DNA from 2 places in the Aeromonas sp. MTB genome. Region 2 is predicted to be linked to the other one. Evidence: predicted binding sites of a transcription regulator. Region 2 holds the regulator's gene; the other holds the start of a gene.
What was found. The regulator LexA, encoded in region 2, represses DNA repair genes until DNA is damaged. The targets are predictions, from matches to a motif close to ANCTGTNTNNNNANACAGNT.
Positions count from the first base shown of each region.

Region 1 (5,188 bases), 850 kb from region 2:
GGCGACATACTGGCTGCTCTCGGTGGTCAGCTGGCGCACCTCATTGGCATTGTGGGCCGCCATGCTGCAGTTGTCCGAGATACCGGTGGCGACTTGCACCATCTGTTCACTGTCGTGGTGCAGGGCCAGTGCATGTTCGGCGGTTTGGCGGCTGCTTTGGCTGATTGCCTCCACCCGGTTGACCGAGGTGTGAACGTGTTCGCTGATGTGTTGGTTGTTGTCCATGGTGGAGCTGATCATCTTCTGCAATTTCTCGATGAAACGATCCACGCTGTTGGCCAGCGAGCCTATCTCGTCATCCCGTTGCAGGTTGATGCGGGCGTTGAGATCTCCCTCGCCGGCGGCGATATCCTGCATTCGTTTGTCTACTTGCAGCAGCGGGGTCACCAGCTTGCGGGTCAGCCAGAAGCCGCAGAGGGTGACCATGATCAGGCTCAGCAACAGGCCACCCAGCAGCAGGGTTCGGGTCTGGCTGATGATGCCATTGAGCTGGGCCACCTGATCCTCTACGGTGGCATCGCCGCTCTCCTCGATGGCAACCAGCTGTTGTCGCAGCTCATCGGCACTGACCTCATAGACGGACTGCTGGGTCTGATAGCTGCCGAGCGCATCGACCCACTGTCCCATCAGTTGCTGATGCCGGGCCAACAGGGCGCGATACTCTGCCGACAGTGTCTTGCCGGCAAATTCGCCGGTTCCCTCGATATCGAACAGCCCGGTGCCGAGCATGCTGTCGACCGCTTCGTGGTAGAAATCGGTCGCCTCTTTCAGCTCGGCCTTGATCGCCTCTGTGACTCCTTGTCTGCGCATCTTTTCCAGTGCATAGAGCTGGCGCAAAAAGCCGATGTTGGACTCCATCCCCCCGTCGGCCGCTTCCCAACGGGTGGAGAGGCCGCTGTTCCAGCTGATGGTCTGGTCGGGGGATTGGGTCAGCGCCTCGACCGCGCCATCGCCGATCACCTCCAGCTGGGTCGAGAGGCGGGCCATCAGATCGGCGTTATGATGCAGTGCCTGATCTACCTCTGTATACGCGTGATAGAGCTCCAGCAGCTTCTCTTGTTGCTGTTGATAGTCCTGCTTGTGCTGTTCCATGGTGGCAAGGGCTGCACCATCAATGAGCTGCCCCTGGCTGACCCGTGCCAGCGCATCATCGGTCGCCGCCTTGGCAGCATCGAGTTCGGCGCGATTGAGCGGGGTTCCGTTTTGCATCTTCTGAATCTGTAGCTGTTGGTTGCCCAGCTCTATGGAGCCCTCCATGGCACCGTCGGCGGTCTGCCAGGCGGCGCCCAGTACGTAGGAGAGCAGATTGGCTAGCCGCTGGCTGCCATACCAGCCAACGACCCCCATGCCCAGCGTACAGCCGAGCAATATGGCAAGACCCAGATTGGAGGTGGTAACAATTTTCATGTGATGGCCTTCCTTGGTATCGACATTGGCACCAGTTTCGGTTCCGAACGGGTTTAGTGTAGTGGTTTATCCCCCGCTCGGGGGCCGGTGCGGCGCTGAAATATCCCGTGCACTGGCTGCACCCGATCAAGCATGGTGGAAAATTGGATAAAAAGCCTCTCTGACCACAAGGGTGTTGCTGCCCTATGCTGGATACTTATCCAGTTATTCTTTATGCTATGAGCCAATTTACGAATAGTTGTATTGGTGAGGAGAGAGCCGTGATTGGTCGCTTGAGAGGCATTGTCATTGAAAAGCAGCCCCCCGAGGTCCTGCTGGAAGTGGGCGGGGTTGGCTATGAGGTGCAGATGCCGATGAGCTGCTTCTATGATTTGCCGGAGATCGGCAAGGAAGCGACCATCCATACTCACTTCGTGGTGCGGGAAGATGCCCAACTGCTCTATGGTTTCAACCACAAACAGGAGCGGGCGCTGTTCCGCGAGCTGATCAAGACCAACGGAGTCGGCCCCAAGCTGGCGTTGGCTATTCTCTCCGGCATGACTGCTACCCAATTCGTGCTGAGTGTCGAACGTGAAGAGATAAGCTCTTTGGTCAAACTGCCGGGAGTCGGCAAGAAGACCGCCGAGCGGCTGGTGGTGGAGATGAAGGATCGCCTCAAAGGCTGGGTCAGTCACGACCTCTTCTCCCCGGCCATGGTCACCTTGCCAGCCAGTGAGTCCGAATTGCGGGCACCGGATGTGACCGAGGAGGCGGCCAGTGCGCTGGTGGCCCTAGGTTACAAACCGCAGCAGGCGAGTCAGATTGTCAGCAAGATCGCCAAAGAGGGGATGTCGGTGGAAGATATCATCCGTGAATCCCTGCGTAGCCTGGTATGAGGTAGTTGATGATTGAAGCAGACCGCCTCATTTCGGCCAGTGCCGCCCGTGAGGATGACATTATTGACCGGGCTATCCGCCCCAAGAAGCTGGCTGACTACACCGGTCAGGATACCGTCTGCGAACAGATGGAGATCTTTATCGAAGCGGCCCGTCAGCGGGGTGAAGCGCTCGATCACCTGTTGATCTTCGGCCCGCCGGGCTTGGGCAAGACCACCCTTGCCAACATCGTCGCCAACGAGATGGGGGTCAATATCAAGACCACCTCCGGCCCGGTGCTGGAGAAAGCGGGGGATCTGGCCGCGCTGCTCACCAACCTCGAACCGAACGATGTGCTGTTCATCGACGAGATCCATCGCCTCAGCCCGGTGGTGGAGGAGGTGCTCTATCCAGCGATGGAGGATTACCAGCTCGACATCATGATCGGGGAGGGACCCGCAGCTCGCTCCATCAAGCTGGATCTGCCTCCCTTCACCCTGATTGGCGCCACTACTCGGGCCGGTTCACTCACCAGCCCGCTGCGGGATCGCTTCGGTATCGTCCAGCGGCTGGAGTTCTACAACGTCAAGGACCTGACCGATATCGTCTCCCGCAGTGCCCGTTGTCTGGGGCTAGACATGACGGAAGATGGTGCCATTGAGGTCGCCCGTCGCTCTCGCGGCACGCCACGGATTGCTAACCGTTTGTTAAGGCGGGTGCGCGACTTTGCCCAGGTGAAATCCGATGGCCGGATCGACGGCCCCATTGCTGCTCGCGCCATGGACATGCTTGATGTCGATAACGAAGGTTTTGACTTCATGGACCGCAAGTTATTGTTGGCTGTGATAGACAAGTTTATGGGGGGCCCGGTGGGTCTCGATAATCTGGCCGCTGCGATCGGGGAAGAGAAAGATACTATCGAAGATGTGTTGGAGCCTTATCTGATCCAGCAAGGGTATCTGCAACGTACACCCAGAGGACGGATTGCGACCACACGAGCCTACGCTCATTTCGGTCTTCAGAGACCAGATGAGAAGTAAAAACAGTCGTTTGAACATGAAACCGCCGTCAAAGGCGGTTTTTTATTATCCGGGCAAAAAAAAAGCCCACGGCGGATGCGGTGGGCAAAGACAATTCAGGATGGATGTTCACAGACAGTGAGTGCGTCTGGACACAGACCGGAAAATAAACAGGTGAGCCGTCGCGAGCTCTCAGAGTCGGTTCAGTTGATAGAGCTGAACAAAGGAAAGCTTGTAGTAACGGATGGTTTTAGCAACAAACTTTTTCATCTTCGATTCCAATAGACAGGTTCAAATTGATCGTCGAATACGTACCGTGAACCCGGATTAACCGGCCTGTATCCAAGGGTATGCCCTCACTGCGAGGCGCATTGTAGGAGTTCGAATCGACCCCGGCAAACAAGAAAAATTGCACTCTTCAAATTAGTTTATCTAATGTCTTTGTTGATGAAATTGGTTCGCATGAGTATGCATTCTTTGCAATTTTAAATTGAGTTTTCGAATCAGATTGCCTGACTCGGATAACATGAAAAAAGGCGCGTCATTCACGCTTTTCAAATTAAACCGAGCGGCGGGATGTTAAATTCTTAAATTGATTTAAATCAATGTTTTACGCTTTGTCGTGTTTTGTGATCTGGCTCGCGTCAATAATCGTGAAATAGATTAAAAATGCCTTTCAAAGCCATGTATGGCGGGTCCTTTTACATTGATTTCAATCAAATAAAGGTGATATAAAAACCCGGTCATCATGGGCGAGAATAAATTTAGGCTGATTGTTTTGGAATTGTTAAACATTAGCTTTATTTGTGTTCTCGTATTGCCTTGTTGTTAATGCCAGTGGTTACTGAACGCGTTTTGTTGTGACACGTCCCAATAAGGCTCATTCGCTAACCTCCAACGGAAGCTTTGTGCTTAAAACTTAAAATAGCCGTGCCAATAATCGGTGAGGAAACATCATGATTGCTGAGCATGTGGTAGACCTATCGCGGTTCCAGTTCGCTGCGACGGCCCTTTATCACTTTTTGTTTGTACCCCTGACGCTGGGAATGGCCTTTCTCCTGGCGATCATGGAATCCGTCTATGTGATGACCAACAACACCATCTACCGGGACATGACCAAATTCTGGGGTAAGTTGTTTGGTATCAACTTTGCCTTGGGGGTCACCACAGGTCTGGCCATGGAGTTCCAGTTCGGGACGAACTGGGCTTACTACTCCCATTATGTCGGCGATATCTTCGGGGCCCCGCTGGCTATCGAAGGGCTGATGGCCTTCTTTTTGGAGTCCACCTTCGTCGGTATGTTCTTCTTTGGTTGGGATCGTCTGAGCAAGCATCAGCATCTGGCTGCCACCTGGTTGATGGCGCTGGGTACCAACCTTTCAGCCCTCTGGATCCTGGTCGCCAACGGCTGGATGCAGAACCCGGTCGGTGCAGAGTTCAACTTCGAATCCATGCGGATGGAGATGATGAGCTTCGCTGACGTGGTGCTCAACCCGGTTGCTCAGGTCAAGTTCGTCCACACTGTGGCGGCTGGCTATACCTGTGGCGCCATGTTTGTGCTGGGTATCTCCTCCTACTACCTGCTGAAGAATCGTGATGTGGCGTTTGCCCGTCGCTCCTTCGCCATTGCCGCCGCGTTCGGTATGGCTTCCATCGTGTCCGTGCTGATCCTCGGTGACGAATCCGGTTACGAGACCGGTGAAGTGCAGAAGGTGAAACTGGCCGCTATCGAAGCCGAGTGGGAAACTGAACCTGCTCCGGCCGCCTTTACCCTGTTCGGTATTCCGAATCAGGAAGAGATGCGCACCGACTACGCCATCAAGATCCCCTATGCACTGGGCATTATCGCGACCCGTTCTCTGGACGGTCAGGTAACCGGTCTGAAGGATCTGAAGAGCGAGCACGAAC
Region 1 is NZ_CP147026.1:659,181-664,368, forward strand. It holds gene WBR25_RS03125 (methyl-accepting chemotaxis protein) at 1-1,407, opposite strand, end outside; gene ruvA (Holliday junction branch migration protein RuvA) at 1,668-2,282, shown strand; gene ruvB (Holliday junction branch migration DNA helicase RuvB) at 2,291-3,301, shown strand; gene WBR25_RS03140 (cytochrome ubiquinol oxidase subunit I) at 4,237-5,188, shown strand, end outside.
Region 1: the regulator LexA is predicted to act here: its motif matches at 1,594-1,613, upstream of ruvA (Holliday junction branch migration protein RuvA).

Region 2 (5,188 bases):
GTTGACCGCGGCAGCGCCGTTGATGCGGGTCATCAGCAGTTCGGCCAGATTGTTGACGGTGCCCGCCATCCACTCCGGACGCTCCTCTTCCCCGATGTGCTTTTTCCAGTCGGGGATATGTTCGCTCAGGTAGCTGTTGAGGGTCAGCGGTTCGCCGAAGTTGACGAAGCCACGGCCGTAGTTGCGCAGCTTGCGCAGAATGCCGAGCACCTGCAGGAAGCTCTCTTTCTCCTTGCGACTCCCCTTGAGCTCGTTGTGGTAGGTGTTCACCTCCATCACGTGCTCGTAACCCAGATAGACCGGCACCAGAGTGACCGGCCTGTCCAGCCCGCGCATCATCGCCTGCAGGGTCATCGCCAGCATGCCGGTCTTGGGCGGTAGCAGACGGCCGGTACGGGAGCGCCCCCCCTCGGTGAAGAACTCTACCGAGTAACCCTTGGCAAACAGCAGGTTGAGGTATTCCCGGAATACCGTGCTGTAGAGCGGGTTGCCCTTGAAGGTGCGGCGAATGAAGAAGGCGCCGCCGTGGCGGAAGATGGGGCCCGCCGGCCAGAAGTTGAGGTTGATGCCTGCCGCGATATGGGGCGGCACCATCCCCTGGTGGTAGATGACGTAGGAGAGCAGCAGGTAGTCCATGTGGCTGCGGTGGCAGGGGACATAGACGATCTCGTGCCCTTCCTGCGCCAGCTGGCGCACCTTCTCGGCGCCATTGACCGACAAACCGCGGTAGAGTTTGTTCCACAGCCAGCCGAGGAAGCTCTCGCCCAGGCGGATCAGCCGGTAGGAGAAGTTGGAGGCGATCTCGTCCATGTAGCCATGGGCACGCTTTTGCGCCTTCTCGAGGCTGATCCCCTCGCGCTGGGCCTCCTCTTCAATCGCCTGCTGGATCACCGCGGAGTCGAGCAACTGCTTGAACAGCAGGTTGCGGTTCGGCAGTTTCGGGCCGGTGGCAGCCAGCTGCTGGCGGCTGAAGTGGGTACGGGCCACTCGTGCCAGCTTGTGGGCGATGGCCTCGTCAGTGCCGTGCTTGTCGGCCATGTAGCGCAGGGAGAGCGGCGGCGAGAAGCGCACCAGATTTTCGCGACCCTTGAGGATCACGATGAGTGCCTTCTTCAGCCGGTTCGGCGCCAGGCTACTGATGATGTTGAGGCCGGAGGCTTCTTCCCCTTCCCGACCCGGAGCGCGGCCCCAGAACAGGGTGACGGGCACTACCTGGATATCCAGCTCGGGATCCTGCTTGTGCAGATCCAGCAGCTGGTGGAACTCCTGCAGGAAGGGGAGCGGTTTGCTGCGTTTGCCAAACAGGGGAGGCGGACGATCCAGACAGACATAGCGCGGCAGCAGCTGGCCGTTCAGTTCCAGCGGCGTGAAGGGGCCGGGCAGACCGAGATCCTCGCAGCACTGCTGCAGGGTCATCAGGTCGGTGATCGAACTGGTTTTCAGGGCATAGACGATGGGTCTGGCCGGATCCAGATTGAGTTCTGTGATGGGATTTTCCGGCAGGCTCTTGTGATTGACCAAGCCGCTGACCGGCCATTGCAAGATGGCTCTGGAAATCTTCTGTCCTAGGGACATGTGCGTCTGCTCTCCAAAAAAATGCGGCGTGAGCATAGCAAATCGACAGCCCCTTGTCGCCGAGAGGTACGATGAGTCAGCTGCGCAGGATCAAAACAGCAGTAAATGAGGGGTTGGTCGCGACAAATGTCAGCTGCGCCTTGCCTTGGCCACTGCACTGTATATACTGCCAGTGTGCTGTATAAAAAGACAGGTGCCAATTCTATGAAACCCCTTACCCCCCGCCAGGCCGAAGTGCTGGAGCTGATCAAGGTGAATATGAGCGAGACCGGTATGCCGCCGACTCGTGCCGAGATCGCCCAGAAGCTTGGTTTCAAGTCGGCCAATGCGGCCGAAGAACATCTGAAGGCCCTGGCCAAAAAAGGGGTCATCGAGATCATGCCGGGCACGTCCCGCGGCATTCGCCTGTTGCTCGAAGAGGAAGAGGTGCTGGAAGAGAGCGGCTTGCCGCTCATCGGCAAGGTTGCCGCCGGTGAACCTATCTTGGCTCAGGAGCATATCGAGAGCCACTATCAGGTTGATCCCGCCCTGTTCCATCCGCGCGCAGATTTTCTGCTGCGGGTGCAGGGGATGAGCATGAAGAACATCGGCATTCTGGATGGCGATCTGCTGGCGGTGCACAAGACCCAGGAGGTGCGCAACGGTCAGGTAGTGGTCGCCCGTCTCGATGAGGATGTCACCGTCAAGCGCTTCCAGCGCAAGGGCAGTCAGGTATGGCTGCTGCCAGAGAATGAAGAGCTCTCCCCCATCGAGGTGGATCTCTCTTGCCAGCAGCTCACCATCGAAGGACTGGCTGTCGGGGTGATCCGCAACGCTGACTGGATGTAATCATCCCCGCCAACTGCGTTTGCCACACGGCCTCCTTCGGGAGGCCGTGCTGTTTCTGGCGCACTTTCCCTGTCATATCAAACAGATCATCGGCGGCGGCATTTTTGTCCTGCGCGACCGGCTACCAATCATCCATTTCAGATATATGCTCAGATCAGTGCCCTGTCGCCGAGACAGGCCTTGGCGCCTCCCTCTGACCATCGCAATGCGCCGGGACGGGAGGGCCGGTAACAACGAGAATCGGGCAGTACACCTTCACGGGATATGAGGGGGAGTGGGGAGATCCCGAGCCTTGTCGGGCAAAGGGGACCACTCGTAATGGTTGCAGATAGTCGTGACGGGCCTGTTCCCAGTTCAGGCCGACGAAGCAACATGACCTGTCGGTCAAGGAGGACTGGTATGGCATCAAGATCGCCATGGGATTCAGAGGCTGGGGCTGCGCCAGCGGAATCGTCAATCACCCGTTTCGTCAAAGGTAGCCGGATGACCTGGTTTTACGGTCTCTGGCTGCACCATCGTGGGTCGCGCTGGACGCTCTGGCTGGGATGCCCGAAAGAGAAGGTGGTGCGTCTGGTGCTGCTGTTCAAACGGGGTCACGGTGACCGCCAGGGGGAAGAGGGCTGGCTGGCACCCGTGATTCCCATCGGCGTGCGGGCCATCGGCAAGATGTTGCAGCAGGGGCGTAACGCTCGCCCCTGAGCAGAAGAGACAAACAAATCCATCCATAACCGGCACCCAAGGGGGCCGGTTTTTTTATGGCCGCAACTGGCGATTAATTATGCCAAATGGTCGACTCCTGACAGGGCGTTGCACAAGGTTGAACCACCTTGGCGGCTCGCTGGGGTACAATGCCTCCCTCTTGTCCGGTCACTGCTGGCCATCTGCCTCGAACTGAAAGGGTCTCTTGTTATGATGAAGCTCCGCTATCCCCTGCTCTTTCTGCTGTTGACAGCCTGCCTGATCCTGGTGTTCTACGCCACGCAGCCAGAGCAACCGGAACAGGCTGACTACTATCCGGCGGGGCGGGACATCAATGATTTCGCTTTTACCGATGCGGACAACCAGCCGTTTACCCCTGCCAACCTGAAGGGGCACTGGACCTTCCTGTTTGTCGGCTACACCTTCTGCCCTGATATCTGCCCCACCACGCTGGCAGATATGCGTTCCGTCTATGACCAGCTGAAGAAGATGGCGCCCGACAGCCAGGTGGTGTTTATCTCGGCGGATCCCCAGCGTGACGATATTCCACGCCTCAAGACCTATACCGCCTTCTTCAATCCCGAATTCAAGGCGGCCACTGCCCCCCACGACAAGCTGTTCCCGTTCGTGCGCAATTTGGGGCTCATCTACTCCATCGCCAATCAGGGGGAGAAGGATTACCTGATCGATCACTCCGCCTCCATCGTGCTCATCAATCCCAAGGGCAAGCTGCAGGCGGTATTCCGCCCGCAGGTGGCGCCGGGTCAGGTGCCCCGGGTGCAGATGGCTACCATGCTCTCTGACTTCGCCCGCATTCTGAAGCTGACAGGCCACTAAGCGTGACCCTAGCTGTTGCCCCCTGGTGGCGAGATCCCTCTCGCCACCGCGTTGTCTTTGCGCTCGCCCTGCCCATGGTTTTCTCCAATATCACCACCCCCTTGCTGGGGCTGGTGGACACCTGGGTGATCGGTCATCTCGGTCAGGCCTGGTTTCTGGGGGGCGTTTCGGTCGGTGCGACCCTGATCAACCTCATCTTCTGGCTGCTCGGCTTTTTGCGGATGTCGACCACCGGGCTGACGGCGCAGGCGCACGGCGCCGCCGATGGTCGTGCCCAGCTCGATACCCTGCTGCGGGCGCTGGGGCTGGCCATTGCTCTCGGTCTGGCGCTGCTGTTGTTGCTCTTCCCCCTGTTGCCACGACTGATCGCCCTGAGTGGCGGCTCGCCCGAGGTGCAGCTTTATGCGGGCCAATATGTGGCGGTGCGGATCTGGAGCGCCCCGGCGGCGCTCTGCAATCTGGTGGTCATGGGCTGGCTGTTGGGGATGCAGGATGCCCGCAGCCCCATGGTGATGTTGATCCTCACCAATCTGGTCAACATGGCGCTCGATGCCCTGTTTGTGCTGGGGCTCGGCTGGCAGGTGCGGGGTGTGGCAGCGGCCTCGGTCATGGCGGACTACTGCGCGCTGGCGGTCGGGATCTGGCTGGTACGCCGTCAGCTGCGGCAACTGGCACCGACGGTGTGGCAGGATGGCTGGCAGCGCTGGCGGCAGCTCGCGCCCATGGTGCGGCTGCTCGGCCTCAACCGCGATATCTTCCTGCGCTCCCTCTGTTTGCAGCTCTGCTTCGCCTTCATGACTCTGCAAGGGGCGCGGCTGGGGGATGTGGCGGTGGCCGCCAATGCGGTGCTGCTCAACTTCCTGATGCTCATCTCCTACGGACTCGATGGTTTTGCCTATGCGGTGGAGGCCATGGTAGGACGAGCCATCGGTCAGCGGGATCGGCAGAAACTGCGGGAGGCCATCGTGCTCAATCTGGGCTGGGCCGCCCTCATCGCCAGTGGTTTTACCCTGGTGTTTGCCCTCTTCGGTGCCCACCTTATCGGCTATATCACCGACATTCCGGCCGTGGTGGCGGAGGCACATCGTCAGCTTCCCTGGCTGATCGCCATGCCCTTGCTGGCGGTCTGGTGCTTCCTGCTGGATGGCGTGTTCATCGGGGCGACCCGGGCGCGGGAGATGCGCAACAGCATGTTGCTGGCCGCGTTTGGCGGCTTCTTCCCGATCTGGTGGCTCTGTCAGTCGTGGGG
Region 2 is NZ_CP147026.1:4,415,986-4,421,173, reverse strand. It holds gene plsB (glycerol-3-phosphate 1-O-acyltransferase PlsB) at 1-1,575, opposite strand, end outside; gene lexA (transcriptional repressor LexA) at 1,780-2,403, shown strand; gene WBR25_RS20255 (hypothetical protein) at 2,887-3,102, shown strand; gene WBR25_RS20250 (SCO family protein) at 3,313-3,939, shown strand; gene dinF (MATE family efflux transporter DinF) at 3,942-5,188, shown strand, end outside.